DNA from 2 places in the Sporolactobacillus sp. BBK16-2 genome. Region 2 is predicted to be linked to the other one. Evidence: a T-box and tRNA genes for the amino acid it is inferred to sense, from the RefSeq annotation. Region 2 holds a T-box; the other holds one or more tRNA genes.
The links. A T-box is a leader RNA that pairs with one kind of tRNA and senses whether it is charged. The one in region 2 lies ahead of serS (serine--tRNA ligase), so its partner is inferred to be a tRNA-Ser.
Positions count from the first base shown of each region.

Region 1: it has a tRNA-Ser gene. The T-box ahead of serS (serine--tRNA ligase) is inferred to sense a tRNA for this amino acid. The anticodon was not compared.

Region 1 covers NZ_CM187611.1:2,606,561-2,622,369, forward strand. The annotation lists gene AC6F33_RS12855 (acyltransferase family protein) at 1-1,013, opposite strand, end outside; tRNA gene AC6F33_RS12860 (tRNA-Leu) at 1,377-1,458, opposite strand; tRNA gene AC6F33_RS12865 (tRNA-Cys) at 1,490-1,563, opposite strand; tRNA gene AC6F33_RS12870 (tRNA-Gly) at 1,571-1,645, opposite strand; tRNA gene AC6F33_RS12875 (tRNA-Gln) at 1,652-1,723, opposite strand; tRNA gene AC6F33_RS12880 (tRNA-His) at 1,731-1,806, opposite strand; tRNA gene AC6F33_RS12885 (tRNA-Trp) at 1,822-1,892, opposite strand; tRNA gene AC6F33_RS12890 (tRNA-Tyr) at 1,905-1,986, opposite strand; tRNA gene AC6F33_RS12895 (tRNA-Thr) at 2,043-2,118, opposite strand; tRNA gene AC6F33_RS12900 (tRNA-Phe) at 2,128-2,203, opposite strand; tRNA gene AC6F33_RS12905 (tRNA-Asp) at 2,270-2,345, opposite strand; tRNA gene AC6F33_RS12910 (tRNA-Met) at 2,350-2,423, opposite strand; tRNA gene AC6F33_RS12915 (tRNA-Val) at 2,430-2,505, opposite strand; tRNA gene AC6F33_RS12920 (tRNA-Glu) at 2,580-2,651, opposite strand; gene AC6F33_RS12925 (EAL domain-containing protein) at 2,913-6,008, opposite strand; partial or broken gene AC6F33_RS12930 (PhzF family phenazine biosynthesis protein) at 6,334-6,456, opposite strand; gene AC6F33_RS12935 (IS4 family transposase) at 6,610-7,968, shown strand; tRNA gene AC6F33_RS12940 (tRNA-Ser) at 8,243-8,333, opposite strand; rRNA gene rrf (5S ribosomal RNA) at 8,446-8,562, opposite strand; rRNA gene AC6F33_RS12950 (23S ribosomal RNA) at 8,636-11,563, opposite strand; tRNA gene AC6F33_RS12955 (tRNA-Ala) at 11,715-11,790, opposite strand; tRNA gene AC6F33_RS12960 (tRNA-Ile) at 11,799-11,875, opposite strand; rRNA gene AC6F33_RS12965 (16S ribosomal RNA) at 11,955-13,503, opposite strand; gene AC6F33_RS12970 (IS1380 family transposase) at 14,317-15,645, opposite strand.
Region 2 covers NZ_CM187611.1:11,892-27,700, forward strand. The annotation lists gene AC6F33_RS00045 (serine hydrolase) at 130-1,476, shown strand; gene pdxS (pyridoxal 5'-phosphate synthase lyase subunit PdxS) at 1,768-2,655, shown strand; gene pdxT (pyridoxal 5'-phosphate synthase glutaminase subunit PdxT) at 2,669-3,244, shown strand; T-box leader at 3,295-3,519, shown strand; gene serS (serine--tRNA ligase) at 3,611-4,897, shown strand; gene AC6F33_RS00065 (hypothetical protein) at 4,931-5,083, shown strand; gene AC6F33_RS00070 (deoxynucleoside kinase) at 5,209-5,868, opposite strand; gene cspD (cold-shock protein CspD) at 6,290-6,490, shown strand; tRNA gene AC6F33_RS00080 (tRNA-Arg) at 6,746-6,818, shown strand; gene AC6F33_RS00085 (GntP family permease) at 7,201-8,487, shown strand; gene AC6F33_RS00090 (glycerate kinase) at 8,501-9,649, shown strand; gene AC6F33_RS00095 (hypothetical protein) at 9,755-10,192, opposite strand; gene AC6F33_RS00100 (NUDIX hydrolase) at 10,339-10,776, opposite strand; gene AC6F33_RS00105 (DUF6054 family protein) at 10,929-11,240, shown strand; gene AC6F33_RS00110 (RNA polymerase sigma factor) at 11,331-11,999, shown strand; gene clpP (ATP-dependent Clp endopeptidase proteolytic subunit ClpP) at 12,039-12,626, shown strand; gene AC6F33_RS00120 (DUF6241 domain-containing protein) at 12,744-13,256, shown strand; gene sspK (small acid-soluble spore protein K) at 13,331-13,501, shown strand; gene AC6F33_RS00130 (YpzG family protein) at 13,505-13,651, shown strand; gene AC6F33_RS00135 (Bax inhibitor-1/YccA family protein) at 13,856-14,497, shown strand; gene uraA (uracil permease) at 14,645-15,809, shown strand, end outside.

The DNA of each region.
Region 1 (15,809 bases), 920 kb from region 2:
CTTGGGCGATGGTGCATCAGAAAGTTCGTAAATTGTTTCCATACCAGCATGACTATAATAGGGATTAATAAGCCCATCAGACATTTTAACAGCCAGTGGTCAGGGAGCCCCATGATTTCCGGCAAGTCAAACAGTGCTCGATGCCAAAACATAATCAGCACCGTATGACGCCCCCAGAGAACAAGCCAATGAAAATATTTAAGTTCACTCAGTATTTGCGAGATGAGTATAATCCCTAAGCATAAAATGAGCGGTGTAATCAACGCCAGCCCCGTATGATTTAGATTATCCGATTTCAGATATAATGTGAAATTGATTTTCTTGGTGAATTGATCGTGAATAAGAAATAAATAAAAGATACCAATGGCCAAAAGGGTTATATATTTATGAGACATAGTCTGAAGCAATTTGAACCCGTAATAGCCGGCCAGCATATATGTGGTGGTAATTAATACGACTTGGACATCCCATGGGAAATAAGGGTGTCCTAGGAACTCTGGTTGCTGATGAACTGTTCCAATGGCAAACAGAGTCAGACTGATGATCCATTGTAAGACCACAGGACGCACCCAAGTGATCAAAACGATAACCACGATCAGTGTGAGAATATAGACATTAATGAACCAAAAAATGCTTAAATAATTATTAAGCGTCCTTCCACCGTAAACCAGGCGGACAAAATAGAAAGCGGTGTACGACCAGTCCTGATTACGGACAAAATGGCTAAGCATAATTAAAATGCTTCCCATTAGGAAGTAGGAAACAACTAATGGTTTGCAGCGACGTGACCAAAAGTGACGAACCGCTTCCCAATTATGAGAAAGCGGTTTTAAAAAGAATCCTCCGATAATAAAAAAGAGCGGCATATGCCACCAATAAATGGCATCATAAACGAGATCAAAAGAACGTATATCGCGCTCAGAATCAATGGCGTGCCCGAATACAACCGCTATGATTCCCAGCGCCTTTGCTATATCTACCCATGTAATCCGCCGCTTAGTAGTTGACACCATATCAACAATCACCTTTCATCCCTTAAGCATTTCTATCTGTACTTGAGATCAACCCATACTGGAATATTTTCCTTTAAAATGGCCTCACAAATGCTTAGTTTAGCACGATTCATTTATTTTGAAAGGTCTATTCACAAGTTTAATCTAAATGTAAAAATTGAGTTTTCTGCCCCAATATAGCGCATAATTAAACTGAAATTTCGTGAATTTTATGGAGGCTTGAAGTTCGAAAATTAAGGGTCAAGCAGGGGTAAAAGGAATGAGCAGTTGGAAATCTTTTTACGAGGAATTTAATTAGTTTTCCAATAAAACAAAAAGGCCTCTCAGAAGTTCCTGAGAAGTCTTTTTCGTTGAAAACACTGATACCGGTGGTCGGGGTCGAACCGACACTCCCGAAGGAACATGATTTTGAGTCATGCGCGTCTGCCAATTCCGCCACACCGGCACAATAAAAAATAATGGCAGTAAGTAATTAATGGAGGCGACACCCGGAATCGAACCGGGGATAAGGGTTTTGCAGACCCGTGCCTTACCGCTTGGCTATGCCGCCATAATAATGGAGCGGAAGACGGGATTCAAACCCGCGACCCCCACCATGGCAAGGTGATGTTCTATCACTGAACTACTTCCGCATTAAATTGGCCCAGCTGGATTCGAACCAGCGCATCACGGCACCAAAAGCCGTTGCCTTACCGCTTGGCCATGGGCCAAAATTTATGGGGCGATTAGTGGGGATCGAACCCACGCGTGCCGGAACCACAATCCGGTGTGTTAACCACTTCACCATAACCGCCATAATGATTAAAAACAGGGGTAGTAGGAATTGAACCCACACTGGAGGTTTTGGAGACCTCTGTTCTACCTTTAAACTATACCCCTATAATATGTAAATGGAGGGAGAAGGATTCGAACCTTCGAACCCGTAGGGAACGGATTTACAGTCCGTCGCGTTTAGCCTCTTCGCTATCCCTCCATAGTAAAAAATAAAATATAAGGAATAGATATTGGCATCTATTGTTTAAAATATAATGGTGCCGATCAGAGGACTTGAACCCCCAACCTACTGATTACAAGTCAGTTGCTCTACCAATTGAGCTAGATCGGCACGAACAAATGGTGGCTCGAGGCGGAATCGAACCACCGACACGAGGATTTTCAGTCCTCTGCTCTACCGACTGAGCTACCGAGCCATTATGTAAAAAACAAATGCTGATAATATTAAATGAACAGCCTATGTTGTAAAAAACAAAATAAAATGGCGGATCCGAGCGGATTTGAACCGCCGATCTCCTGCGTGACAGGCAGGCATGTTAACCCCTACACCACGGATCCACAATTGCGGGGGCAGGATTTGAACCTACGACCTTCGGGTTATGAGCCCGACGAGCTACCAGACTGCTCCACCCCGCGATGATATGGTGGAGGATATAGGGCTCGAACCTATGACCCTCTGCTTGTAAGGCAGACGCTCTCCCAGCTGAGCTAATCCTCCATATAATTTTGAACAAGCCATTAAAAACACCATTACATTCTAATACATGGCTCATAAAAAATCAAGTAAAACAATGACCCGTACGGGATTCGAACCCATGAACCCACCGTGAAAGGGTGGTGTCTTAACCACTTGACGAACGGGCCAGAAAAGCAATTGTCGTAACATCTTGCCGCCGACTTTTAAAATGTTACCATCATTCATACCAAATTGCAAGTGTTTTTATAATTAATTTTTAAAAATCAACTATTCCAGTATAACCGATATATGCCAATTAATACAACAACAAATAGGCAGCACATTTTTATCATGCTGCACTGCTGCCCCTCTCTTGATTATCTCATCATGCTGCTGCATAAAAAGAGCCCACCCACAATGGATGCCCTTCTACGCCCCTCTCAGTACTCTCAAAGCAGTTTGTTGCCTGAATGGGAATCACTGTGCATAACCTTCTCAAGGTCACTGGAAGATAACGGACGATAATAATAATAGCCCTGAACTAAATCGCAGCTCCATGTTCTTAGAAACTCAAGTTGAACTTGGTTTTCAACACCTTCAGCAATCAACTGAAGGTCTAAGTACTTCGCTAAATTGATAATTGCTTTGGTAATGCCGGTTCCCTTGGCACTATAACCAATATCTTGAATAAATTGCATATCCATCTTCAGACGATCAACAGGCAATTTTTTTAAACGTCCTAATGAGGAGTACTTTGTTCCAAAATCGTCAATTGACAGTGACACGCCAAGTGCTTTTAAATCGTTAAGCACACGCACGATGTACTCGAAATCCTTTGTTGTTGCACTTTCAGTTATTTCAAGTTCAAGAAGCTCAGGATCAATGCCTGTCTCATCAAGTACTTTTTTTACCTGGTTGACAAGCAGCGGGTTGCGAAGCTGAACAACTGATAAATTGACAGCGACACGAACAGCGGGTATACCTTTATCAAGCCATTTTTTCAGCTGAGTGCACGCCGATTTTAATACCCACTCGCCTATTGGGTTAATTAAACCGGTCTGTTCCGCCAGCTCGATGAAGACACCAGGCGATATGTTCCCGAGTTCCGTATGTTTCCATCTGAGCAGTGCCTCAACACCAACGACCTGTTCCGTTTTTAGACAAACCTGAGGCTGATAGACAATGCTCAATTCATTTCTTGGGAGTGCATGAAAGAGACTGCTCATTAATCTCAGCCTCATCTGCAGCCTGTCTTTCATCTCTTTGGTACATAGAGCATATTGGTTCTTCCCCTTGCTCTTCGCCTCATACATAGCCGTATCAGCGCTTTTAACCAATGTTTCGGTATCATCTCCATCATCGGGATATAGAGCAACACCTGCACTGGCTGTAACAAATACTTCTTGTTCACGAAGCATGAATGATGTGTGAAACAATTTCATGATTTTATCAATAGTGCGGATTGCCTCTTCAGGTTCTGAAATGTGATTAAGCATGATCAGAAATTCATCACCGCCAAATCGCGAAACGGTATCCGCCGGGCTGATGCAATGCGATAATTGGCCGGTTACCTTCTTAATCAGCAGATCTCCGGCTTCATGTCCTAGTGTGTCATTCACATCTTTAAATGAATCTAGATCTAAGAAAACGATCGCAATCTTGTTGCCCGTTGATTCTGCATGGCTCATTGCTCGTTTTACACGCTCGCCAAATAACAAGCGGTTAGGAAGACCTGTGAGTTCATCAAAATAGGCCATAAAATGAATCCTTTTCTCTGCAGTTACTTTGACCAGCGCATCCGCAAAAATGTTTGCTACAATTTCGAGCAGACTCATCCAGTTAATGTTCCAATCGTTCGATGTTTTTGTCGATTCCAGCTTTAAATGTCCAATCGCAACGTTATGAACGGTAATGGGAACAGACAGTACGGATTGAATTCCTTTCTTTTCAAGTTCTTGCCGAATAACCTCAGCCTCGCGAGGCAGCTTTTCACGATCCGAAATGTGGATGATGCTGTTTTCACCAAATTGTTTTACCCATTCTTGTGAATAGGTCGCGAAACCATGAACAATCTGATTTGGATTTTTCTTATTCCAAAAAGAGCTGTTTTCCGGATCCATAAAATTATATTCTGCTACACTTAGGTTGAGCGAGACATGATCAATATCAAAGAATTCTCCGATCGCTTTAAGGATATTATCCATCTTTTCTTCGACATTAAGACGACTTACCGTCACAAAGTTTGCTGAGATCTTTGATGCGAATTTTTGCACACGCATCTGCTCCGAATTCTGCTTCAATCTGAGAATATAAATTCGATTCACATAAAAGGCAAAGATAACGCCCGCGGCTAAGATTGTAAGTCTGCTTATATAGACATCACTTCTCAACGTAAGATGCAAACTTTGGGCTGAAATCCACACATAGATCTGCGTGAGAAAAGAAGATAAGGATATTGCTGTAAGCATCATTCGCTGATTGAACACCAATGAGCCAATAATTGTTACAAATGGGATTGCAAAGATTACAGAACTCGTGTTTCCTGCTAATTTTATGATGAATATGGGTATAATTAAAGAAGCGATAATGGTGTAAATTGCTTCCATATCACTTCGATTCGTATGTCGTCGATTACAAATGAATAGGGAAACACCTAATCCAATAAGTAACAATCCTGTTTCAAAACTCGAGACAAAGCTTTCATTTTTTGAAAGTAAAAATTGACAGACAAAATAGACGATTCCGCACAGTACAAGAACCATCGACGACAGATCATACATTTTTGTGCGATTTTCTTCATTAAGAATCATTTCTGCTTCATCTATGGTTGGATTACTCATCAATCTGTATTTCCTGATACAGTAACAGATGGACGCAATGAAGAGCATGAAGAGGATTGGCGCCATTTGTGGCACAGGCAGAAAGTCAAATGAATTATTGATCAAGTCGGTAAATGTGCCCAATATACTAACGACAACATATCCCCCAAAAATAACCTTTGCCTGATGCTGTTCATCTTTTGTTGTTGCATGTTTTCTCCAGTTCCAAAGCATCAATAGACCCGCTACTAAAAATACCGTGAAATAGCTATAGAAAAAAAAGTCCCAGCCATTGTTTACTGCGAGATTCACCCATAGACCGTCACGCTTAATAAATTGATACTGCGCAGCGGCCATGGGGGCCGAAAGACCAAATACATAAACCGTAAGCGCAGCAGGCAGATAAAGTGCCGGATACATCCACACTTTTTTAAGAATCCGTTGATTTCCTGTCAATATAAAACAAAAGTGCAAAAGCGCTCCGTAAAAAGTGCCCCAGCCAATGGCTGAAAATCTTCTCCAAAACAAACAGATTGTACTGCTCGGTGCAATCACAGAAATTGAAAATCCAAATGACCAGATGCACAAACACATACAAACAGTAAAGAAAATACGATTTAATTGATCCTTCGCATTTTTCAAAATCACATAAGTACCTAATAGCACACTGATTATGCAAACAATCATAAATAAGAGTGAGAAAAAATGCAGATTTGACGTTTCCATTTACTAACCTTCTTTCACAGTCACCAAAACATTACATTCGTATGTATTCAAGTCAACCGGGCGTCATTATTTTAATTATTCATTTCACTAAAAATCACGCGTCAACTATTCTTTTTCGCTCTACCTTAAGTTTATTATGAACTTGGTCTACATAATACTGCATTAAGGACAAATAGTCTATGCCATTAGTATCGGTACAAATAGCCAATTGGTGAACCTATATTCACTAAAAAGCATAAAAACCGTAAAAAAGAAAACCATACACAGATTGAACAGATCTATGTATTGTCAACTACTTTTTCGCATGTTGATTTTTATCGTCATCTATTGTAGCATGGCCGCAAATCGGAACTTCGCTTGTTGGTGTGAAAAAGCGCAAGTGAACATCATAATCATCTGGATCATCAGATGGCATCATAAAAGCTGTCTCAGAATTGTTTAACTCCTTATATAATAAAATTAATATACTAAAACTTGAAACATCAAAAATGGGCTTCACAGCTTATCCTGTAAAGGATTAGCACAAAAATAAAAGCAAGAACACCGATAACTCGGTATAATTGAAGTGTCGAATCCCAATTAACCGAGGAGTGTTCATGCCATGAAAAGTATATCACGAAATGACCATCCATCTCTTGGAATTTCTTCTTCAGTCCAGGAATTTTTTACACGATTTCGTTTGAGTCAACTTGCGAGAGCCTCAAACGCCACAAAGGCAAAGGGGGTCCCCTTCCGGGTACTGTTCTGTTATCTCATTAGCACGGTCTTTTCAAACAAGTCAGCGTATCGCGATTATTTGAAGCATCAAAATCAGCTGAACTTCTCGGATAAGACCTTTCGCAACCTGCTCAACAACGGCAAGATTAACTGGCAAAAGTTTCTGATTCTGCTCTGTTGCCGGATCATTCAGTTCATTAAACCCTTGACGGATTCGGCACGGAAGCCTGTGTTCATTGTGGATGATTCCATGTATGAACGCGCCCATGCGAAACGCGTGGAGCTGGCGGCGTTTCAATTCGACCACGCCAACCATCGGCATGTGCGCGGCTTTCGGTTTCTTCAACTAGGCTGGAGTGACGGCAACACTTTTTTGCCGGTCACCTTTTCCTTGCTTTCGGGTCAGAATCAGGTATGCGGTACAAAAGCTGATGCTCGCACCCATTCTGGAAAGCGGAAGCTTCAGGCCCAGCGTAAAGCGCCTGATGTGGTTCGAGAACTGCTTTCTTCTGCCCTGAGGCATGGCGTCCGAGCATCCTATGTTTTGTTTGATTCTTGGTTCTCTAGTCCTAAAATGTTTCAGCAGCTGCGTCAACTTGGCCTTCATACCGTCGCTATGGTGAAACGGTCGAAAAAGGTTTATTACCGGTTCAATGGTCAAATGATGGACGTGAAAGCGATCTTCAACGCTCAGAAAAAACGTCGTGGACGCTCACGCTACCTACTTTCTACCGTTGTAGAAGCGGTTGTTGAGGGAGAGGTCTTACCCCTGAAACTCGTATACGTCCGCAACCGTCGTAAACGCAAAGAGTATCTGGTCTTAGCGTCAACCGATATCCAACTTTCTGAAGATGAAATCATCCAGCTTTATGGAAAACGCTGGTCCATTGAAGTGTACTTCAAGATGTGCAAGCACTATCTTCGACTCGCTAAATACCAGGGTTTGTCTTATGACGGGATTTTTGCGCACACCGCCCTGGTCGCTATCAGTTATTCCCTTCTTGCGGTTCAGCACCGTGAACAGGTGGACGATCGCACTTTGGGTGAGTTGTTTTATTTGATGGTCGATGAGCTTTCGGATGTGACCTTCGTCGAAACGCTTCAGCAGTTGATCGACTTATTTCAAGAAGTTTTCAAAGACGAGTATGTTCTTTCTGAGCAAGCAGTCCATCACATCATCGAAAATTTTCTAGAGAAGCTACCTACCAGCTACCAGAAACAGCTGACAAAAGCGGCGGCCTGACCTAAATTATTCATAGTAATCATAGAGCAGGCAAGGGATGGGTGCGCTTTTTTAACTTTCAAGTTTTAGTTAATATAAAAAAAACACAAAAGCAGATGTAACCATTTATGCGAGAATTCTTACTAAACACTGATCAAATGGTAAGTTCTATGAACCCATTGATTTTAAATTATCCTTCTTATCATTAAATGTTTATAAAAAACAAAAAACCTCGAAAACGCTTGTTTATCAACGTTTTCGAGGTTTCTATGATGCACTTATGACAGTGCCTTAGCGGAGAGCGAGGGATTCGAACCCTCGAGACGGCTCAATAACCGTCTACACGATTTCCAATCGTGCTCCTTCGGCCACTCGGACAGCTCTCCAAAAAAGGCTTCACAACAACTTATCATTCAGATCATCTAGCTCCACCACGATACAAACACTATGGAGTGATCTACCGACAAATGTCGTGAAGCACAATCAATATTATATATTGCCTGGCAGTGACCTACTCTCACAGGGGGACAGCCCCCAATTACCATCGGCACAGAAGAGCTTAACGACCGTGTTCGGGATGGGAACGGGTGTGACCTCTTCGCTATGACCGCCAGACTTCCGGCTCGCATGAGCCTTCAAAACCGGTAACGAAAGCAATCGAAACAAAACAAGTGAATCCAAGGTATTCTGGGTTAAGCCCTCGACCGATTAGTATCTGTCCGCTGCACACCTCACGGTGCTTCCACTTCAGACCTATCAACCTCATCATCTCTAAGGGGTCTTACTGATTTAAAATCATGGGAAATCTCATCTTGAAGGGGGCTTCATGCTTAGATGCTTTCAGCACTTATCCCGTCCACACATAGCTACCCAGCGTATGCTCCTGGCGGAACAACTGGTACACCAGCGGTGTGTCCATCCCGGTCCTCTCGTACTAAGGACAGCTCTTCTCAAATTTCCTACGCCCGCGACGGATAGGGACCGAACTGTCTCACGACGTTCTGAACCCAGCTCGCGTACCGCTTTAATGGGCGAACAGCCCAACCCTTGGGACCTACTTCAGCCCCAGGATGCGATGAGCCGACATCGAGGTGCCAAACCTCCCCGTCGATGTGAACTCTTGGGGGAGATAAGCCTGTTATCCCCAGGGTAGCTTTTATCCGTTGAGCGATGGCCCTTCCATGCGGTGCCACCGGATCACTAAGCCCGACTTTCGTCCCTGCTCGACTTGTAGGTCTCGCAGTCAAGCTCCCTTGTGCCTTTACACTCTGCGAATGATTTCCAACCATTCTGAGGGAACCTTTGGGCGCCTCCGTTACCTTTTAGGAGGCGACCGCCCCAGTCAAACTGCCCGCCTGACACTGTCTCCGAACCGGATCACGGTTCAGGGTTAGAATGTCGATATCGTCAGGGCAGTATCCCACCGATGCCTCCACCGAACCTAGCGGTCCGGTTTCCAAGGCTCCTGCCTATCCTGTACAAACGATACCCACATCCAATATCAAGCTGCAGTAAAGCTCCATGGGGTCTTTCCGTCCTGTCGCGGGTAACCTGCATCTTCACAGGTACTATAATTTCACCGGGTCTCTCGTTGAGACAGTATCCAAATCGTTACACCTTTCGTGCGGGTCGGAACTTACCCGACAAGGAATTTCGCTACCTTAGGACCGTTATAGTTACGGCCGCCGTTTACTGGGGCTTCAATTCAAAGCTTCTCCCGAAGGATAACCTCTCCTTTTAACCTTCCAGCACCGGGCAGGTGTCAGCCCCTATACATCACCTTACGGTTTAGCAGAAACCTGTGTTTTTGGTAAACAGTCGCTTGGATCTTTTCACTGCGGCTCATCGGACCCGTAGGTCCGACGAGCACCCCTTCTCCCGAAGTTACGGGGTGATTTTGCCGAGTTCCTTAACGAGAGTTCTCCCGAGCGTCTTAGAATTCTCTTCTTGCCCACCTGTGTCGGTTTGGGTACGGGCACCGTTTCACTCGCTAGAGGCTTTTCTTGGCAGTGTAGGATCAGGCGCTTCGGTACTTAAGTTCCCTCCTCATCACCGTTTGGCGGATAGCAGCGGGATTTGCCTCGCTGCCGGCCTCGCGGCTTGAACGCACACTTCCATCCGTGCGCTCGCCTTACCTTCCTGCGTCCCCCCATCACTCAAACGTGAAACGCTGGTACAGGAATATCAACCTGTTGTCCATCGCCTACGCCTTTCGGCCTCGGCTTAGGCCCCGACTAACCCTGAGCGGACGAACCTTCCTCAGGAACCCTTAGGCTTTCGACGGAGAAGATTCTCACTTCTCTTTTCGTTACTCATACCGGCATTCTCACTTCCAAACGCTCCAACATGCCTCACGGCACATCTTCAATGCCCTTGGAACGCTCCCCTACCATGACCTTACGGTCATCCGCGACTTCGGTGCTGTGCTTAGCCCCGTTACATTTTCGGCGCGACGCCACTCGACCAGTGAGCTATTACGCACTCTTTAAATGGTGGCTGCTTCTGAGCCAACATCCTGGTTGTCTGGGCAACGTCACATCCTTTCCCACTTAGCACAAACTTAGGGACCTTAGTCGGCGGTCTGGGCTGTTTCCCTTTCGACGACGGATCTTATCACTCGCCGTCTGACTCCCGGACGTAAGGGCTTGGCATTCGGAGTTTGACTGAACTCGGTAATCCTGTGGGGACCCCTTATTCAATCAGTGCTCTACCTCCAAGTCTCACTCATCCGAGGCTAGCCCTAAAGCTATTTCGGGGAGAACCAGCTATCTCCGTGTTCGATTGGCATTTCACCCCTACCCACACCTCATCCCCGCATTTTTCAACATGCGTGGGTTCGGGCCTCCATTCAGTGTTACCTGAACTTCACCCTGGACATGGGTAGATCACACGGTTTCGGGTCGACAACCCTAAACTCATTCGCCCTATTCAGACTCGCTTTCGCTGCGGCTCCGCCTCTTCAGCTTAACCTTGCTTAGAATCGTCACTCGCCGGTCCATTCTACAAAAGGTACGCTGTCACCCCCCGAAGGGGGCTCCAACTACTTGTAAGCACACGGTTTCAGGATCTCTTTCACTCCCCTTCCGGGGTGCTTTTCACCTTTCCCTCACGGTACTGGTTCACTATCGGTCACTGGGGAGTATTTAGCCTTGGGAGACGGTCCTCCCGGATTCCGACGGGGTTTCTCGTGTCCCGCCGTACTCAGGATCCACTCCGGAGTGCACGTTCCGTCGGCTACAGGGCGTTTGCCTTCTTTGGCCGACCCTTCCAGGTCGTTCGCCTGAAACGTGCATTTCTGACTCCATGTGGAGTGTCCTACAACCCCAAAGAGCAAGCTCTTTGGTTTGGGCTGTTTCCCTTTCGCTCGCCACTACTCAGGAAATCGCATTTGCTTTCTCTTCCTCCGGGTACTGAGATGTTTCAGTTCCCCGGGTCTGCCTTACTCTGCCTATGGATTCAGCAGAGCATCCTATCTGTTCAAGATAGAGGGTTCCCCCATTCGGAAATCTTCGGATCAAAGCTTACTTACAGCTCCCCGAAGCGTATCGGCGTTCGTTCCGTCCTTCATCGGCTCCCAGTGCCAAGGCATCCACCGTGCGCTCTTTAAAACTTAACCACTGACGATGAAAATCTTACTCCTCATTCGTCACACATACGATCAACAGATCACGAATAATCCATCAATCGTCTTGGATGTTTCTTGACTTTCTTTCGTTGCTTTCGTTATCCAGTTTTCAAGGTTCATAATGCCGTAATTGACATAATAATGGTGGAGCCTAGCGGGATCGAACCGCTGACCTCCTGCGTGCAAAGCAGGCGCTCTCCCAGCTGAGCTAAGGCCCCACAATAAATGGTGGGCCTAAGTGGACTCGAACCACCGACCTCACGCTTATCAGGCGTGCGCTCTAACCAGCTGAGCTATAGGCCCCCACCAAAATATGCTGAAGGAATGTATCCCTCAAAATCAAACAAAAGTCCAAGCGCTTTGCTATTGATCGTTTCCTTAGAAAGGAGGTGATCCAGCCGCACCTTCCGATACGGCTACCTTGTTACGACTTCACCCCAATCATTTGTCCCACCTTCGGCGGCTGAGTCCATAAAGGTTCTCGCACCGACTTCGGGTGTTACAAACTCTCGTGGTGTGACGGGCGGTGTGTACAAGGCCCGGGAACGGATTCACCGCGGCATGCTGATCCGCGATTACTAGCAATTCCGGCTTCATGCAGGCGAGTTGCAGCCTGCAATCCGAACTGGGGGTGGCTTTATGGGATTAGCTCGACCTCGCGGTTTCGCTGCCCTTTGTACCACCCATTGTAGCACGTGTGTAGCCCAGATCATAAGGGGCATGATGATTTGACGTCATCCCCACCTTCCTCCGGTTTGTCACCGGCAGTCACCTTAGAGTGCCCAACTGAATGCTGGCAACTAAGATCAAGGGTTGCGCTCGTTGCGGGACTTAACCCAACATCTCACGACACGAGCTGACGACAACCATGCACCACCTGTCACTCTGTCCCCCGAAGGGGAACGGCCTATCTCTAGACTTGTCAGAGGATGTCAAGACCTGGTAAGGTTCTTCGCGTTGCTTCGAATTAAACCACATGCTCCACTGCTTGTGCGGGCCCCCGTCAATTCCTTTGAGTTTCAACCTTGCGGTCGTACTCCCCAGGCGGAATGCTTAATGTGTTAACTTCAGCACTAAGGGTTGGACCCCCTAACACCTAGCATTCATCGTTTACGGCGTGGACTACCAGGGTATCTAATCCTGTTTGCTCCCCACGCTTTCGCGCCTCAGCGTCAGTTACAGACCAGAGAGCCGCCTTCGCCACTGGTATTCCTCCACATATCTACGCATTTCACCGCTACACGTGGAATTCTACTCTCCTCTTCTGTACTCAAGCTTCCCAGTTTCCAATGACCGTTTGCGGTTGAGCCGCAAGATTTCACATCAGACTTAAGAAGCCGCCTGCGCGCGCTTTACGCCCAATAATTCCGGACAACGCTTGCCACCTACGTATTACCGCGGCTGCTGGCACGTAGTTAGCCGTGGCTTTCTGGCCGGATACCGTCACTGCAAGAGCATTTCCTCTCCCGCACGTTCTTCTCCGGCAACAGAGCTTTACGATCCGAAAACCTTCTTCGCTCACGCGGCGTTGCTCCATCAGACTTTCGTCCATTGTGGAAGATTCCCTACTGCTGCCTCCCGTAGGAGTTTGGGCCGTGTCTCAGTCCCAATGTGGCCGATCACCCTCTCAGGTCGGCTATGCATCGCTGTCTTGGTGGGCCGTTACCCCGCCAACTAACTAATGCACCGCGGGCCCATCTGTCAGTGATGGCCGAAACCATCTTTCAGCCCTGCACCATGCGGTGCAGGGGATTATCCGGTATTAGCTGCGGTTTCCCACAGTTATCCCAGTCTGACAGGCAGGTTACCCACGTGTTACTCACCCATCCGCCGCTCACTTCCGGGAGCAAGCTCCCTTCTATGCGCTCGACTTGCATGTATTAGGCACGCCGCCAGCGTTCGTCCTGAGCCAGGATCAAACTCTCCAAAAAGTGTTACTTGATGTCGGATGCGAGATCCGGCCTTGCTTTTTCGTTCATAAGATCCATAGCAAAATTGAATTGATTATGGGGTTTAAAACCCTTATATCACGCTTGGCTTTTGTTTAATTTTCAAGGAACATTTCAAACAGCAACTCAAGTATTATAACATTTTCACTAAGTCGTGTCAACAACTTTTTTAAAAATGTTTCAGCGAATCTTTACTTTGCTGAGTGTAATAATTAAGTTTTCATTAAAAAGACAAGATGTATCTTAACATGCAACATGATCTTATGTCAATAGCCAATTCATATGATAATGAATTCATCATAAGCAACCTGACATAATATGACACAATGTCGCAAAAGACAACGTAAACTAATTTATCATGGATGGAGACAATCGTCAATACTTATTTCAACATAATGGCTAAATAACTTCAAACCTTCAAAAAGATGCTTCATCTTTAACTTGCCCTTTCACATATACTGAAGCTTTTTGAACTATGATGAACTATGAAAAGATTTGGTGCGGCTGCTGCTTTCAATTGTCTTATCTTCCGCAGTACATTTTGTTTTCTCAACATACTTTTTCCTGAATTATTCATAAAGCATAATTTCACCGCTTTTTAAGGGGCGATTATTTGAAGAATCGAGTGATTTGTCCTTTATCGCTTTTTAATTTGAGTCAATAGTCGGACGTTCTGATGATCTAAGGGAAAATATACCTACTCAAGAACGGTTAGACAGCCATTTGCCTGTTTCGTAGACAGACTGATCCCGTGTTTCTGTAAAACATGGACTTAAATTCGATTTTCTTACGATATTACACCCGTGCGGGTAATTGTCGGATCTGTTCGAGTATCTGCCAAAACTCTTTTTGATAGAGACAGTGACTGCAGAGTCGAAAGATCAAGTAGCGACCGGAGTGAATCAACCTCCCGGCAATCTTGACGAGTCGAAGGCGGACCGTGTCCATGCGCAGCACTTTCTTCCTCATTGACTTGGGTAGGCAAAGTAAATGGAAGCCGACTTGAAAATTATTAGCGAGCACCCGGATCTGCAGTTTGGTTGCGTTCGCTTCAAAACGAGTGCTGCTCAACTGGTCAAAGGCAAAGCCTTGCTTACCTTCCTTGATCAAGTTCTCCATTGTGCCCCGGTTCTGATAGAACTTGACCACACGTTTAGCCGAAAGGCTCATGTTCGTGACAATAAATGTTGGCTGAAAAAACAGTTCCCCTTCGGGGCGCTCCAGTTTTACCACCACCCGACGGGAGGTGTCCCAGGAAGCGGCCTGATACGAAAACTCAGTGTAAAATATGGCGGAGGTACCGACTGGACAATGCTTCTTTTCTTGAAGTTTTTCTGCCAAGTTCTGCGCCTTTTCATTCAGTCTGTGATTGGCTTTCAGACGAATCGCATAAAAAACAGCTTTTTCCTCACACAAGGTATACAATCCAGGAACGGTGAATCCGCTGTCGCCACGGAGTACCAGATCCTGTCCGGGGACAAGCGAACGATAATGCTCCAGCACAGGTCGGATAAAGTCTACCACGCCGCGAGACGTATAGACATTACCGGAGCGCAGGTCAGCTTTTAGGCAAGCACCCGTCAATGAGTCAAACAGGAATAGAGGGTGGAATCCGTTGTCCTGGTAATGGGCATTGTAGGCAGATCCTTCTTGTTTCCCGGCTGTTTCGAAATTGGCTGAATCGACGTCAAGCACCATCTGCTGGCAGTTCCGTAAGGAAAAAAGCCGATCCAGATAAGCTTGATTGATGCTTTTCAGGGACGCAACCGTTTGCGCATCTACTTTTTGATTAACTCGGGAAAGAGTCGGTTGAGAAGCGAGACGATCTTTCCCAAGAAGTGTCGTAAAAATAGGCTCGGTACCGAGTTCATCGGCTTGATCATCCGTGTGATAGCCGGCTAAATGTTGGTAGATTTTTTGAATAATCGCATCAGCATTGGTATGACGTGTATGTGAAACGGAATCGTTAATGTTCAGTTGCTCATGAATAAGCTGACTGAGGCCTATTTTTTCATCAAATTCACGGTAGAGAAGCAAGCCGGAATCTGAGGAAAGTGCACCACCGGTAAAATTGATCTTGATCTTCTTATTGAATTGACACGACTTTTCCTCTACACTGAGCATATGAGGAACCTCCTTGTATGGTGTTGGTTTGGTCACCTATTATCATACAAAGGAATGGTTCCTTTTTCATTAACTTTTTTCACCTAATGGGTGAACAGTAAAGTTGCAAGTTACCCTTGTTCTCTCAGCGTTTATCGCCTCTCAGGTGTAGTACTGTGAATAAT
Region 2 (15,809 bases):
TAACCGTCTATTATCAATTATTTAGAAAAAGAGATACGTAGTAAAGAAAAGTCGAGACGGCATGTATCGCCTCGGTTTTCTATGCTTGCGCTGATTGATTTCGCATGAATACTTTCGGGGGTGTAGGGGTTGAATTTCAGAAAAAAGCTAGGTCGCTTTGCGGCGGCAAGCCTAGCATTTGTACTTGCTTTGACGCTGACCTTTCAAGGGCAGTTTGCTTCAAAGGCCGAGGCGGCATCAGATCCGCTTGGGTTAAAAGCCAAGTCAGCGATTCTCGTGGATTATAACAGCGGTCAGATTCTTTATGAGAAGGATGCAAGCAAAGTTTATCCACCAGCCAGTATGACGAAAATGATGACCGAATACTTGGTCATGCAGGCACTTCATTCGAAGAAACTGACCTGGAATACGAAAGTATCGATCAGCGATTATGTCTACCAGATTTCTCAGAACCGTGCTTACTCCAATGTGCCGCTTAAAAAAGACTATGAGTATACGGTTAGAGAATTATACGAAGCGATGGCAATCTATTCAGCAAACGGAGCGACAATTGCTCTTGCGGAAAAAGTCGGCGGAACAGAAAAAAATTTCGTAGATCTCATGAATAAAACGGCGAAGAAATTCGGCATGACCAGTGCCCACTATATTAATAGTTCTGGTCTTGAAAATGAGGATTTAGGCAAGTTTGCTCCGTATGGCGACAGCAAAGCAAGCAATCAACTCTCTGCTTTGGATCTTGCCAAACTGGCCTATCATGTGATTAAAGATTATCCTGATGCGCTTGAAATATCCAAGATTCCACTAAAGAATTTTACTGCCGGAGTGGATGCTCCAATTCAAATGGTGAACTGGAATTATATGCTTCCGGGATTCGGCGCGAATATGAGTAAATTTAAATATGACGGTGTTGACGGCCTGAAGACGGGGCATACCGATCTTGCCGGCTATTGTTTCACCGGAACAGTTAACCGCAACGGCCATCGCCTGATCAGTGTTGTGATGGGTACGAATTCAGATGCTCAGCGTTTTGAACAGACGCGTGCACTCTTTGACTACGGCTACCAGCAATTTACTGATAAAACAATTGCTAAGAAGGGCCAACTCATTAAAGGCAGTAAGACAGTGCCTGTTCACAACGGTAAAAAAGGCGAAGTGAATGTTGCGTTTGGTGATTCCTATAAAACAGCTGTTGCAAGTGGCGAAAAGGTTGCCACTAACTTCAAAGTCGTATTGGATAAATCAAAGCTGAACAAGGACGGTTCCTTGGAGGCTCCGGTGAAGAAAGGCGAGAAAGTCGGTTATGTAACACTTTCTCATAAAGGAGATACACACTATGGTTATCTCTACAATACAAACAGCAAGGTTCCGGTCATTGCGGCGGAACAAGTTGATCGAAACAACTGGTTTGTTCGTATGTTAAAAGGAATTGGCAGCTTCTTTTCATCCATTTTTTCATGGATTGCAGGACTCTTTTGAGAGAGCTGATTAAATTAAAATAGAATTATAGGTAGTCGTAAAAAAGTCGGGAGAAAGTCCCGGCTTTTTTTTGCTAATCATAAATGAAAATTTTCTAAGAAACGACTAGTGAGTCGCGATATAATTTGGTTGATACAGCGAAAAAAATTACTCTCTTTCCTCGCACATGTATATAATAAAAAAAGAAAAATGAACCAATTACCTTTTATACATATTTATTTACTGGGTTTTATTGTACACTATAAATAATTGAAGAAACATAACTTTTACAAAGAAACAACTGGAGGGATTATGGTGGTACAGAAAGGTACGGAGCGCGTAAAGCGCGGAATGGCTGAAATGCAAAAAGGCGGCGTGATCATGGACGTGGTCAATGCTGAGCAAGCGAAAATTGCGGAGGAAGCCGGTGCAACAGCGGTAATGGCATTGGAGCGGGTTCCTTCTGATATCCGCAAGGCGGGTGGCGTTGCCCGGATGGCTGATCCCACAATTGTAGAACAGGTTCAGAATGCAGTTTCCATTCCGGTTATGGCGAAAGCAAGAATCGGTCATATCGTGGAAGCACGTGTTCTTGAAGCAATGAAAGTCGATTATATCGATGAAAGTGAAGTGCTTACTCCGGCAGATGATGTTTTTCATATAGATAAAAAGGCATTTACCGTCCCGTTTGTTTGCGGATGCCGCGATTTGGGCGAAGCAGCACGCAGAATTGGTGAAGGTGCGGCTATGTTGCGGACAAAGGGCGAACCAGGAACCGGAAACATTGTTGAAGCCGTGCGCCATATGCGTCTCGTGAACAGTCAAGTACGTAAAGTTGTAGCGATGGCTCCGGACGAATTGATGGTGTTTGCAAAAGAACTTGGCGCTCCTTATGAAATACTTCTGCAAATTCGTGAGGCAGGACGGCTGCCGGTTGTTAATTTTGCTGCCGGCGGTGTTGCAACTCCTGCCGATGCTGCATTGATGATGGAGCTCGGCGCGGACGGAGTGTTTGTCGGCTCAGGTATATTCAAATCGGAAAATCCGGCTAAATTTGCACGTTCAATTGTAGAGGCAACCACATACTACCAGGATTATGAACGAATTGTTGAACTGTCCAAGGGACTCGGAACGCCGATGAAGGGCATTGACATGAGCAAGCTTGAACCTGCGGAACGCATGCAGGATCGCGGAATCTGAGAGGTGAGGAACAATGTCTGTTAAAATTGGCGTGCTTGCGCTTCAAGGCGCCGTCAGCGAGCATGTTCACTCGCTTGAGGTATCAGGTGCAGAAACAGCTCTAGTTAAAAATGCCCGCGACCTGGACGGCCTGGATGGACTTGTGCTTCCCGGCGGCGAAAGTACAATGATGCGCAGAATCATGGACCGCTATGATCTATTTGAAGCAGTCAAAAATTTTGCTGAACAGAAACCTGTATTCGGCACATGTGCAGGCTTGATCTTAATGGCGAAGCAAATTGAGGGCAGACGCGGTCCCCATTTGGCTTTACTGGATATTGATGTTAAGCGAAATGCTTTTGGCCGCCAAGTCGACAGCTTTGAAGCGGATTTAGAAATAAAGGGGATTAGTGAAACGTATATCGGCGTGTTTATTCGAGCACCTTATATCAAAAGTGCCGCTGAAAATGTGGACGTGCTCGCTACGTGTGAAGGCCATATTGTGGCATGCCGACAAGGCAGATTTCTTGCCTGTGCCTTTCATCCTGAATTGACTGATGATCCCGCAATGCATCGTTACTTCGTTCGAATGGTGGAGGAATACCATTAACCGCTTGCTTTTTTTTTAACAGTAGTGTAGATTTTATGTAAGTCGAATTTATTCGCTTGATGACGGGAAAAAGTAACATTTGTCTCCTTGAATAGAGAGCCGCAGTCGGTGGAAAGCGGTGAAGGAGCAGATGCGAATCCATCCCTGAGAGTTGGATCGGAGAAGGCACCGATCACACGGATCATTACCGTTATCAATGACTAAAGCGGCCGACAAACCGCAATGTGGCATGTCGGCAATTTGGGTGGCAACGCGGGTTAAGTCTCGTCCCTTTTATTACAAGGGACGAGATTTTCTATTTTTATCTAGGAAAAGAAAAACTAAGGGCTGGCAAGGTCCAAGGTTTTCTTTAGGAGGCAGAAAACGATGCTCGATATGAAACGATTGCGAGATCATTATGATGAAATCAAGGAAAAATTAAATAAGCGGGGTGAAGATCTCTCCGACTTTCAGCGTTTTCCTGAATTGGACGACAAGCGCCGTGAACTAATCAGTCAAACGGAAGTTTTGAAAGCAAAGCGCAATGAAGTATCTGCGCAGGTTGCTGCAAAAAAAAGGGCGAAGGAAGACGCACAGGAACTGATTGTATCGATGCGCGAAGTCAGTGCCAGCATCAAGGAACTAGACGGAAAGCTAAGCCAGGTTGAAGAAGATTTGAAACAAGTGATGCTGTCGATTCCGAATGTTCCACATGAAACAGTGCCAGTAGGTGAGGATGAGAATGACAACAAACCCATTCGTTTTTGGGGAGATCCTGTAAAATTTGCTTATGAACCAAAGGCGCACTGGGATCTGGCGACTAATTTAGGTATTCTCGATTTTGAGCGTGCCGCAAAAGTAACGGGCAGCCGTTTCGTCTTTTATAAGGGACTCGGCGTTCGATTGGAACGCGCACTGATCAGCTTCATGCTTGATCTGCACGAGGATCAGCATGGCTATGAAGTAATCATGCCGCCTTATATGGTCAATCGCACGAGCATGACCGGTACCGGTCAACTGCCGAAATTTGAAGAAGATGCGTTCAAGATCGCGGATGATCGAGACTACTTCTTGATCCCGACAGCCGAGGTACCTGTAACGAATTATTATCGTGATGAGATCTTAAACGGTGATCAGCTTCCGGCTGCCTTTGCTGCCTACAGCGCCTGCTTCCGTTCTGAGGCAGGATCGGCGGGACGCGATACACGCGGAATCATCCGCCAGCACCAATTTAACAAGGTTGAGCTCGTTCGGTTTGTAAAGCCTGAGGATTCTTACAATGAACTGGAGAAGCTGACAGGTCACGCGGAAGAAGTTCTGCGTCTGCTCAATCTCCCTTACCGCGTTGTCGCAATTTGTACCGGAGACCTTGGTTTCACGGCGGCGAAGAAATACGATCTTGAAGTATGGATTCCGAGTCAGAACACATATCGTGAAATTTCTTCTTGCAGCAACTTCGAAGATTTCCAGGCACGCCGTGCGAATATTCGCTTTAGACGTACGCCGAAAGCAAAGCCTGAATTCGTACACACACTGAACGGCTCTGGTCTGGCAGTTGGACGTACGGTTGCTGCAATTCTGGAGAATTACCAGCAAGAGGACGGCAGTGTTATTATACCGGAAGCGTTGCGCCCATACATGAGAAATGTGGAGAAAATCACGCCAAAAGACTAATTTTAATTTGCTCAAAATCGCAGGAGGTGCGCCATGGCTCTTCATCAGAAAGTGAACACGGACGCCAGATTAACGAAGATGATTGATGATCTTGGTATTACCCTTAATCCCAACGAACCAAAGGCTTCCAAAGATAAGAAAAGCCAGGATGAAAAAAAGAATACCACAGACGAAGATACAAAATAAAAAACGTGCAAATACGGTTTTAACCCGTACTTGCGCGTTTCATTTTTTTTTTACAAACAGAAATTAGCGATATCTAGGAAAGAAAAACTAAGGGTTGGACGAGACGTCCGAACCTTGGTTTTTATTTAAACATTGCACTCTGCTTTATCCTTCAACAAATCCTGGATATGAGCTGCGATTGCATCCGCAGATTTAGGATCATTGACGATGTCGTAGTCTTCGATATCAATTTTCAGTACCGGGCAGATTGAAAAATGGCTGATCCATTGCTCATAGCGATGAAACATTTCCTCCCAGTAACTGCGCGGCGTTTCTTTTTCCATTCCGCGTCCGCGTCGGCCAATTCGATTGATGGTCGCGTCCAATGAACCGTGGAGATAGATTAATAAATCTGGATGGCGGAAATAAGGTGTCATCACCATGGCTTGAAAAAGGCTGGTATAAGTCTGATAATCTGCTTCAGACATTGTTCCTTTATCATGATGCATTTTCGCAAAAATACCGGTGTCTTCATAAATAGAGCGATCTTGAATATAATTGTCGGCGCTCGTCATGATCTTCTGCGTTTCCTTGAAGCGTTCCCCGAGAAAGAAGATTTGCAGATGAAATGCCCAACGTTTGAAATCCTTATAAAATAGGTCAAGATAGGGGTTTCCGTCAACTTTCTCAAAAGAGGTACGATATCCCAAACGACTTGCTATAGCAGTGGCGAAAGTTGTTTTACCGATCCCGACCATCCCGGCGACCGATATTAATTTATTCGATGATGTTTCGGAGTTGATCATTCATGACGTCCTCTCTTATACGATTTATTAAGTGTATCACCTAAAAAGTGCAAAAAAAAGTGAAAAAAGTTGAATAATGTCGATTGACGATGTATAAAAAATGCGAATTTGGTCGATTATGAGAATAGCGCAAGAACCAAATTAATGATCGAAGCACTTGACAGCAAAATGTTGATACATCAAGGTAGTATCCGCTTACAAAAATGTGATTTCATTGACACATAATGGTGATTGTGCTATATTGTAATAAACCATTTTACTACTTAATATAAGATCTGGATGTAAGAATGAAGACCCTTCCTCGAAGTGTAGTAGTTTTTACTTCTGGAAAGGTCTGTTTTTATATGCAAGCTTTTTGTTAACTGGTGGATGGTTTTAGTTCACGCGCGGGCAGCGCAACGTTTTAGGGAGGCAGTTACACATGCAAAACGGTAAGGTAAAATGGTTCAACGCAGAAAAAGGCTACGGTTTCATTGAAGTTGATGGCGGAAATGATGTATTCGTACACTATTCTGCAATCGAAGGCGACGGTTTCAAAACGCTTGAAGAAGGTCAAGAAGTTAGCTTCGACATTGTTGAAGGCAACCGCGGACCTCAGGCAGCAAACGTTACAAAACTGTGATCTTCGGCCATAACCGATGATGCGGAAGCAGTCCTCTCTAAAAAAGGGCTGCTTTTATTTGTGCCCCAAAGGCTGCGCTCGATTCAAGTCTCTTTAAATAAGTATGAGCAATCTAGAAAAACGTCATATCTGCAATTAATTTGAACACGAGACAGTCTTGATGTATAGCAGCTAACCTCTCCTACCCTGCCTTAGGGCTTGCCATCGATCCGTTTTCTTCATATAATAGTCTATGTCGCAAAAATAGCGAGCTGCGGCTCTGTAGCTCAGTGGATAGAGCGTCGGTTTCCTAAACCGTGCGTCGCAGGTTCGATTCCTGCCAGGGCCATTATAGAAAATCGTGAGAACCCTTGATAATGAAGGGTTCTTTTTTTGTGCAATAAGAACGTATAGTGCGTTCGGGCATGGGCATTTTAGATGTCGGGATTGGGGATTATTTTGGAACATTTCAGAAAAGGTAAGTTAGCTTTAGTGGAACTCAAAGAATCTATAGATAGAAATTAAAAAACTTAAAAATGTCAGTTGAAGGTTATTCATCACAGCGAAAGGCATAGATAAGAGCTGGCAAGAATTCTCTGCCTAAACCGTGCGCCGAAATAGTGAGGTTTTAAGAAAATAGTAATATTTAATTTTCTGTTATAATACAGAGCTTATCTGTGATATAGTATTGATGTTTGTTTTTATTTTATATTGGAGAGCTGGGTTTATTCATGACAGTTAGTTGGTTAGGAGCTATTATCGGATTAATTTTGGCTATTCTACTAATATTAAAGCATTTGAATCCGGTTTATGCTTTATTTACAGGGGCCATTATTGGTGCCCTGATTGGCGGTGCGAATTTTACAGAAACGGTTAATCTTGTTGTCAATGGCACGGCTAGTGTGACCGGTACGATTGTGCGTGTTCTCGCTGCCGGTGTTTTAGCCGGTGTGATGATGGATACAGGCGCTGCCGAACGGATCGCACGGACGATTGTTGATCGTTTTAGTGACCGTATGGCTTTATTTTCACTCGCTCTAGCGACAATGATTATTACGGCGGTCGGTGTGTTTATTCCTGTCGCAGTAATTATCGTTGCTCCGATTGCACTTGCGGTTGGCGAAAAATTAGGTTTTACCAGATTGAGTCTGCTTTTGGCGCTCAGCGGCGGGGGCAAGGCGGGCAATATTATTTCTCCTAATGCAAACACGATTATGGCCGCTAAAGGATTTCATGTTGATTTATCGCAAGTCATGCTTCATGGCTTGATTCCTGCCATTTTTGGCTTGATTGCAACCGTCATGATCGCCTCAATCATTAAGCATCGCGGTGTAAAAGCAGTTGCTCCTGCCCAGAAAAAATCAGATGATTCGAATGATCATCTGCCAAGTTTTGGACAAGCCATTGTAGCTCCGGCAGTGGCCATCATTGTTTTAATGCTGAATCCAATTGGTGATATTTTTCACATTGCTCTATTAAAGAGCTTTCAGATTGATGCAATGTATATTCTTCCGATTGCGGGTATTATCGGTTTAATTGCTATGAGAAAAACAGGCCGCATGATGACTTATATTTCTTCGGGTGTCGAGAAAATGACGGGTGTAGTCATGATCTTAATTGGTGCCGGAGCACTGGCCGGACTGATCGCCTCTTCGGATCTCAGCACGGTCATTGTGAATGGCGTGAACTATTTCGGGATTCCCGGCATTCTGCTTTCCCCCATTTCAGGGATTATGATGGGAGCCGCTGTTGCCTCGACATCTACAGGTGTCATTATTGCAACGCAATCGTTTGCACACTCAATTCTGAGTTTCGGTGTATCGCCAGTGGGAGCCGCTGTGATGATGCAGACCGGAGCTGTGACAATTGATCAGCTTCCTCAAGGTAATTATTTCCACGTAACACGTGCTTCGATGGGGATGAGCATTAAAGAAAGACTGACACTTGTTCCTTATGAAGCGCTCGTCGGGTTAACGATGGTTGTTGTATCAACGATTATATACGGTGTCATTCTGTAAAGAGGTGGAAACGATGAAATCAACATTTGTGCTAGCACCAGATTCATTCAAAGAAAGTATGACGGCAAAAGAAGTTTGCAAGGCTATGGAAAAAGGATTACGCAAGGTTTATCCGAATGCCCGCTATATACATGTTCCGATGGCTGATGGCGGAGAAGGAACAACACAATCGCTTGTTGATGCGACGGGTGGGCAAATCATTCATCAGGTAGTTACAGGTCCCTTGGGCAGGCCTGTAACGGCTTCGATCGGCATTTTAGGAGATCAGCCGGATACGGCAGTCATTGAAATGTCGAGCGCAAGCGGTATTCAACTTGTTCAGCAGGAAGAAAGGGATCCTGAAGTAACGACAACGTATGGAACAGGAGAACTGATTCTTGCATGCTTGGATAGAGGCATCCGTCATATTATTATCGGACTTGGCGGCAGCGCCACCAATGACGGCGGTGCGGGTATGGCTCAGGCACTTGGGGTGAAGTTGCTTGATGATAAAGGAAGAGAATTGCCTTATGGAGGAGGAGCACTGGCACGATTGGCTCGAATAGATCAATCAGGAGTTGACCCGCGCATAGAGCATTTGAAAATTGATATTGCATCCGATGTGAAGAATCCACTTTGCGGGCCGCAAGGTGCCTCCCATGTTTTCGGCAAACAAAAAGGCGGAACGCCGGATGTCTTAAAAAAGCTCGATGCCAACCTCGCTCATTATTCGACGATCATTAAGCGTGATGTGCATCGAGATATCGTTGATGTTCCAGGCAGCGGCGCAGCAGGTGGGCTAGGTGCGGGAATGCTGGCATTTACCAGTGCATCGATCGCTTCGGGTATTGAATTGGTTATAAAGTATACGCATCTGGAACACTATGTATCAGATGCTGATTATGTGTTTACTGGTGAGGGAAGTATTGATGATCAAACGCAATATGGCAAAACGCCGTTTGGTGTTGCACAGGTGGCAGTCAGACATGACAAACCGGTCATTGCACTTGCCGGTCATGTAGGTGAAAAAATTGACACACTGTACGAGAAAGGATTTACCGCGATTTTCGGCATTGTTTCCGGTAGCATGTGTTTAGAAGAAGCACTAAAATCTGGGTCTGAAGCGGTTACCAGAACCAGTGAAAACATTGGTCGTGTTATTAAGACCGTGCGCAAATTTTAATTGAGTAAATTACAGATTTTCTATTAAAAAAGTGATCCGGTATAGACTGGATCACTTTTTTAATACGATTGGACAAGTGGGCAAAAAAACATACTGCTATTCATGTTAGATGGATACAGAAACTAACTCAGAATGATTATTTTTTTGCTGGAAGGTGTTTATTGAACCATAATAATTCATCATGTCTTTATTAAAACGTTGATATTCACTTGGTGTCAATGTAAGTATATATCCTGAAGTTTTCCCAGAGGAGCTGTATCTAGAGATGCTGCCTGGAATACGACGGAATGCATTTTTCGTTCCGACAGTAACATTAAGCGGCGTAGATGTGAGATCTAATCGAATAACATAACTATTTTTCAAGTGCACCAAAACTGTTCGATTGCTTCGAAAGGAGTATGAATCAACCGCCTGCTCCGATTTAATACTCTGCGCTGCTTTATAGTCGATCACTTCTCCGTAAACAGCCAAAATCGCGATGACAAAAGCAGCTGCCACTAATAGTGCAATACCTATACGCTTGCTAAAAAATGTACTTTTCATTTTCGATGAATGCCTCACTCTGATGGATTTCAATGTCACAAACATTATCACAGCAATGACAAAAAATCTACACAAAATGTACACAATTTTATTGATGATACTTATAAGTTTTTTTCATGAGTTATTTGTGATGATAAAATTAACTATTATTTTAAAGCCTGAATGCTTCGAAGCACGCGCTCTGCTTGTACGATTTGATCTTTTAGATAGGACGGTGTTTGCGGATGAGCCAGTATTTCTTCAGTTGTCATCCAATAGAATTCGGCGACTTCATCGGCACTGACTGCGTGCGGGGTGCCGGATTTTGGGATGCACAAGAAGATTGTTTCAAGTGCGCATCGTCCATCGGGCAGAACAAAGGATGCACTTTTTACGTATGTGAGCTCGCTTACTTCAATCGCAATTTCTTCTTTAATTTCGCGGCGCAGCGCGTGCTCCAAAACATCATTCGGCTGATCGCTCAGGTCAACTTTTCCGCCGACGAGCGCAAGCAGTCCGGCAGCGTGTTCTTCCTTCTCGCTGCGCTTAATAATCAGCCAGCGCCCTCCTTGATAAATTGCAGCTTCGACAATGACGAGAAACATTGTAATCCCTCCGTTCGCAGCAGATTAAGTCTTTCTTTATTATAAAGCTGTCTGCGCTTTTCTTGAATGTCGATTGTAACTTTGATAAAGTCAAAAGTAATTTACTGGTTTGTTTCAACGAGGGGGCGTGAAAATGGCTGATCGTACATTTTTTGTTTCTTTATCGGCTCAAGAGGCAGCGACTGGTTAAAAAAAAGCAGGAGAATGCCGATCAAGTGTTTGAATCGCATTCAAACGAAAATGGCGTTGAGCAATGCATCCTTGTTTACCAAAAGTATTTCTTTCGCAATAGCAATTATGCTGCATTAACTGCGGTCATTGATAACCTTTTAGGGACGACAAAGGTAACGGCTGTTGTCACAGGAGGATCAGGTTCGTTATTTACCTCCTGGGATTGGGGTGCAGCAGGCGATTGGCTGGAGGAATTCTCTGAAGGCTTCACGAAATACATTATTAAAGAATAATGGACGGTTGTCCATTAAATGAATCAACGTGTAACAATTCGAGATATTATTTCGTTTGTATAGATATAAGGGCAAAGGAGGAGGCAGACGATGAACAGCCAATTGGAAAATCAGGCTCGGGATGATGCATTTGCGCAGCGCATCCGCCCATATATGACGATGATGCACAGGCAATGCGTGAGACTGGCGGGAAATGTGTGGGACGGCGATGATCTTTTTCAGCGTTCGATGATGAAATGTTTCAAAGCATGGCAGGAACGAGCGACTCGTTCGATCACAAAGGCATATCTCTATCGCATCATTTCAAACACATGGATTGATGAGCATCGGAAAGTACGTGTGACGGAACATAGTCAAGAATCCTTTGATGATATCGCTGCGCGCAGTGAAGAAAAGAACACAAGTGAACATTTCGCTTCAGCGATGAAAATCGTGCTTGAGAAGTTAAATGCAAGGCAAAGACTGGTATACTTAATGCAGGCAGGTTTGGGACTGACTGCACCTGTGGTCGCCAAGCGATTGGGAGAAACCGAAGGCAATGTGCGTGTGATTTATCATCGAGCGAAAAGGCGCGTTGCATCTAATCAGCCTGGACCGGATGCGCATCCTGATGAACGGCGTTTGGTCCGCTATATCAATGCATTTCAAAGCGGCGATCCTGATCGGCTGCTTGCCCTCTATCATGAGGAAACACGCCTGCACCATGCGCGTAAATCCGGTTTCGGCGGCTCTGGCATTACCTGCCGACTGGCTGCTTAATAATAAAATAATTGAATCGAATTACAGGGAGGAATTACTGTGTCATCATTTTTTATTCCATATGTCATTGAACAATCAAGCCGTGGGGAGCGCTCCTATGACATTTACTCACGTTTGCTGAAGGATCGCGTTATTTTCCTTGGTTCGGAGATCAACGATGAGGTTGCAAACAGCATTGTTGCTCAGCTGCTTTTCTTAGCCTCGGAGGATTCGGAGAAGGATATCTCCATTTATGTCAACAGCCCAGGCGGCTCTGTGTCTGCCGGCTTTGCAATTCTGGATACGATGAATTTTATTAAGCCAGACATTCAGACGATTTGTGTCGGCATGGCTGCATCAATGGCTTCAATCATCCTGACATCGGGAACAAAAGGCAAACGTCTTTCGCTTCCAAACGGCGAAGTGATGATTCATCAGCCGCTTGGTGGTGCGCAAGGTCAGGCAAGTGATATCGAAATTAGCGCACGTCATATTTTGAAGACGAAAGAAAAGCTGAATAAGATTCTATCGGAGACATCGAACCGGAGCTATGAACAGATTTTGAAGGACACGGATCGTGACAATTTCTTAACTGCTGAACAAGCGAAGGAATATGGCTTTGTCGATAAAATCATCGAAAAATTATAAGTAAATGATTCAGCCTGGCACATTTTAGCGCCAGGCTTTTTATTTACCAGTATTTTCTGTTTTGTTCTTGTGCATTGTGCCGATCTCCAGTACCCTAAACATGGGGGAGGCGCGACAATGAAAAAGGTTCTTTTTACGATCTTAGGCTGTTTGATTATCTTTGCTGTAATTGGCGGAGCGGGTTACCTTTATTATCAGAAACAGCAGCATAACGAAGTACGTCAGCAGACAGCAGAGAAAATGATTGAAAAAATCAACCAAGCGGATCCTAGTGACAAGAAAAATCCCTTTGGCAAGGATAAAAAGATAAATGACTTAACCGATGATGATATGCAGCTGTTCATACATGAAATGGCACATCAGAAGGTCAAGGCAGATCAAAAATGGGGCTTTATTTTAATTTCGAAAAATCGTATTGATTGGCTGAACCGTGCACTGGATAAGAATAAATTTACCCATGAAAAGACGTACCGCACCATTTTGACCCGCTGGAAAAACGGCGATTTTTCCAAGGCAGTCCAAGATCATAATACAATTTGGAAGCTTCAAGGCGGGACGATTGGCAAGGCAACAGGATTATTATCTGCGTCAGAGGAAAAACAGTACATAGAGGAGCAGAGCAAAAAATAATCCTTTTTTAGTGAATAGAAAAAGTGATGCCGCACATAATAAAACCACCTTTTGAAAAGGAGGTTTTGACCTTGGTGGATAAGCCGGGAACACGATACAGCGTGCAGAATGAAGAGGAACTTTGGCCGGCGGCGGATCCTTCGCACGTATCGAAGCGTACGGACGGGAGCATAAATACCCGCCCCGGGCAGCGGATGTTTTCTGCACATGAAAAGCAGCGGAATAGCGATCATACGGAGGGATGACAGGTGAAAGAGCCGGGCAGTACCGATGAATTGATCAAACGTTTTGGCATGTCACATGCCAAGCATTCGCCCAATCAAGTGAACGGCGAAACGCAGCAGACACAATCAGGAAAAATTCTTGAAGTCAATGCAAGGCGACACCAAAAGTAAAACCGGGTCAAAAGGTGAGGAAGGCGGTTCTCCGAAAAGGAAACCGCCTTTTCCTTATTTTTGATTTTTCAAATTTTCTTTGTATAATGGATGTAAGCCTTTTAAAATGGTTAATAAAAGCATAAAGATATGTAGTGGACAACGGAAACTTTTGATGAAAATCAGACGTATGTATATTACAAGCTTTAAGGAGGATGACAGCTTATGGTTGAATTTGCATCGAACGCGGTTCGCAAACCGTACTCGAAATTGTTCGCAACGTTTTTTTCCGGGTTGCTGGTGACAACAGTCGGACTCTATTTGGGACAATACGTCTCTGATGCACTGCGCTTGCCGCTGTTTATTGTAGAATTTGTGATGCTCTTTATGATGATGGGTGTAAGAAAGCGTAAGGCGGTCGGCTACTCATTGATGTATGGGTTCATGTTTATCTCCGGTGTGACCTTATATACGGCGATTAATCACTACGTAAGCTTGCTTGGCGCGTCGCTCGTGATGCAGGCATTCACGGTAACAACGGTTTCGTTTGCCGCTATTGCGATTTATGCCATGGTAAGTAAACGCGATTTTTCCTTTCTCGGCGGATTCTTATTCATTGGCCTAATTGCGCTGATTGTTTTATCACTTTTCAGTGTTTTTATCCCTGTGTCTACGATGACGGCGCAGATTTATTCAGGACTTGGCATTCTTATTTTCGTCGGGTATACATTGTTTGATTTCAGCCGATTGACCGTGCATGGATTTACGGATGAAGATATCCCGATGATTGTTGTGTCGATCTATCTCGACTTTATCAACTTGTTCCTTTATATTCTGCAATTCATCGGTATCGGATCGAAAAACTAAATGTGAGTATATAAAGAAGACGTTGCGGCGTCTTCTTTTTTTGGGAAAAATTTTCGGATATTTGCTCATTTTATTCTTTTGCATGTCATGGAACATCCGTTATACTTAACAAGTTGGACAAATTATACATAGTTGGAGGAGTTGCACGTGGCAGGACGCATCGTTCAAACAGACGAAAAGCTTCCATTAATTGAAAGTATTCCTTTAAGTTTTCAGCACTTATTTGCGATGTTCGGGTCTACGGTTCTTGTACCGCTTATTTTCAAGGTTGACCCGGCAACCATTTTACTGATGAACGGAATTGGCACGCTGCTTTATTTGGCAATCTGTCGTGGGAAAATTCCGGCTTATCTAGGCTCAAGCTTCGCGTTTATCTCGCCGGTGCTTGCGGTAATCGGAACGAGCGGCTATCAAGCTGCGCTCGGCGGATTTATCGCCGTCGGCTTGGTCTTCATTATTGTTTCATTTATTATTCATCTCGTTGGTACAAAGTGGATTGATATTGTTTTTCCTCCGGTCACGATGGGATCAATTGTTGCGATCATCGGACTGCAACTGATTCCGACAGCAGCAACGAGTGCCGGATTAATTGCCCCGGCAGGAGTCGCCAAGTGGGCAATGGATCCGAAAACGGTTCTTGTCTCGCTCCTGACGATTTTAATTACCATTCTCGGATGGGTACTGTTCCGCGGATTCATGAAAATTATTCCGATTCTGATCGGTATTGTTGCCGGATATTTTATTGCTTGGGGTGTCGGTATTCTGGATTTTAAACCGGTTGCGTCGGCAAGCTGGCTTTCTCTGCCTCACTTCTATACACCGACTTGGGATATGGCAAGCATTTCCATTATTCTTCCGGCAGCACTAGTCGTCATTGCCGAACACATCGGCCACTTGATTGTTACCGGTAATATTGTCGGCAAGGATCTGATTAAGGATCCGGGACTTGATCGTTCGATGTTCGGTAACGGTATTTCAACGGTCATTTCCGGATTTGTCGGGGCGACCCCGAATACGACTTACGGCGAAAACATTGGTGTACTCGCAATTACGCGCGTTTATTCCACATGGATCATTGGCGGAGCGGCGGTTATTGCCGTTGTTCTTTCCTTTGTCGGTAAGCTTTCGGCACTGATTTCATCCATTCCTTCGGCTGTTATCGGCGGCATTTCGCTGATCCTTTACGGTGTCATTGCATCCAACGGCTTCCGTATTTTTGTCGAATCGAAGGTTGATTTTGCCAAAGCGCAAAACATCATTCTCGCAACGGTAATCTTTGCGACCGGGCTTAGTGGTGTGACGATCAATGTTG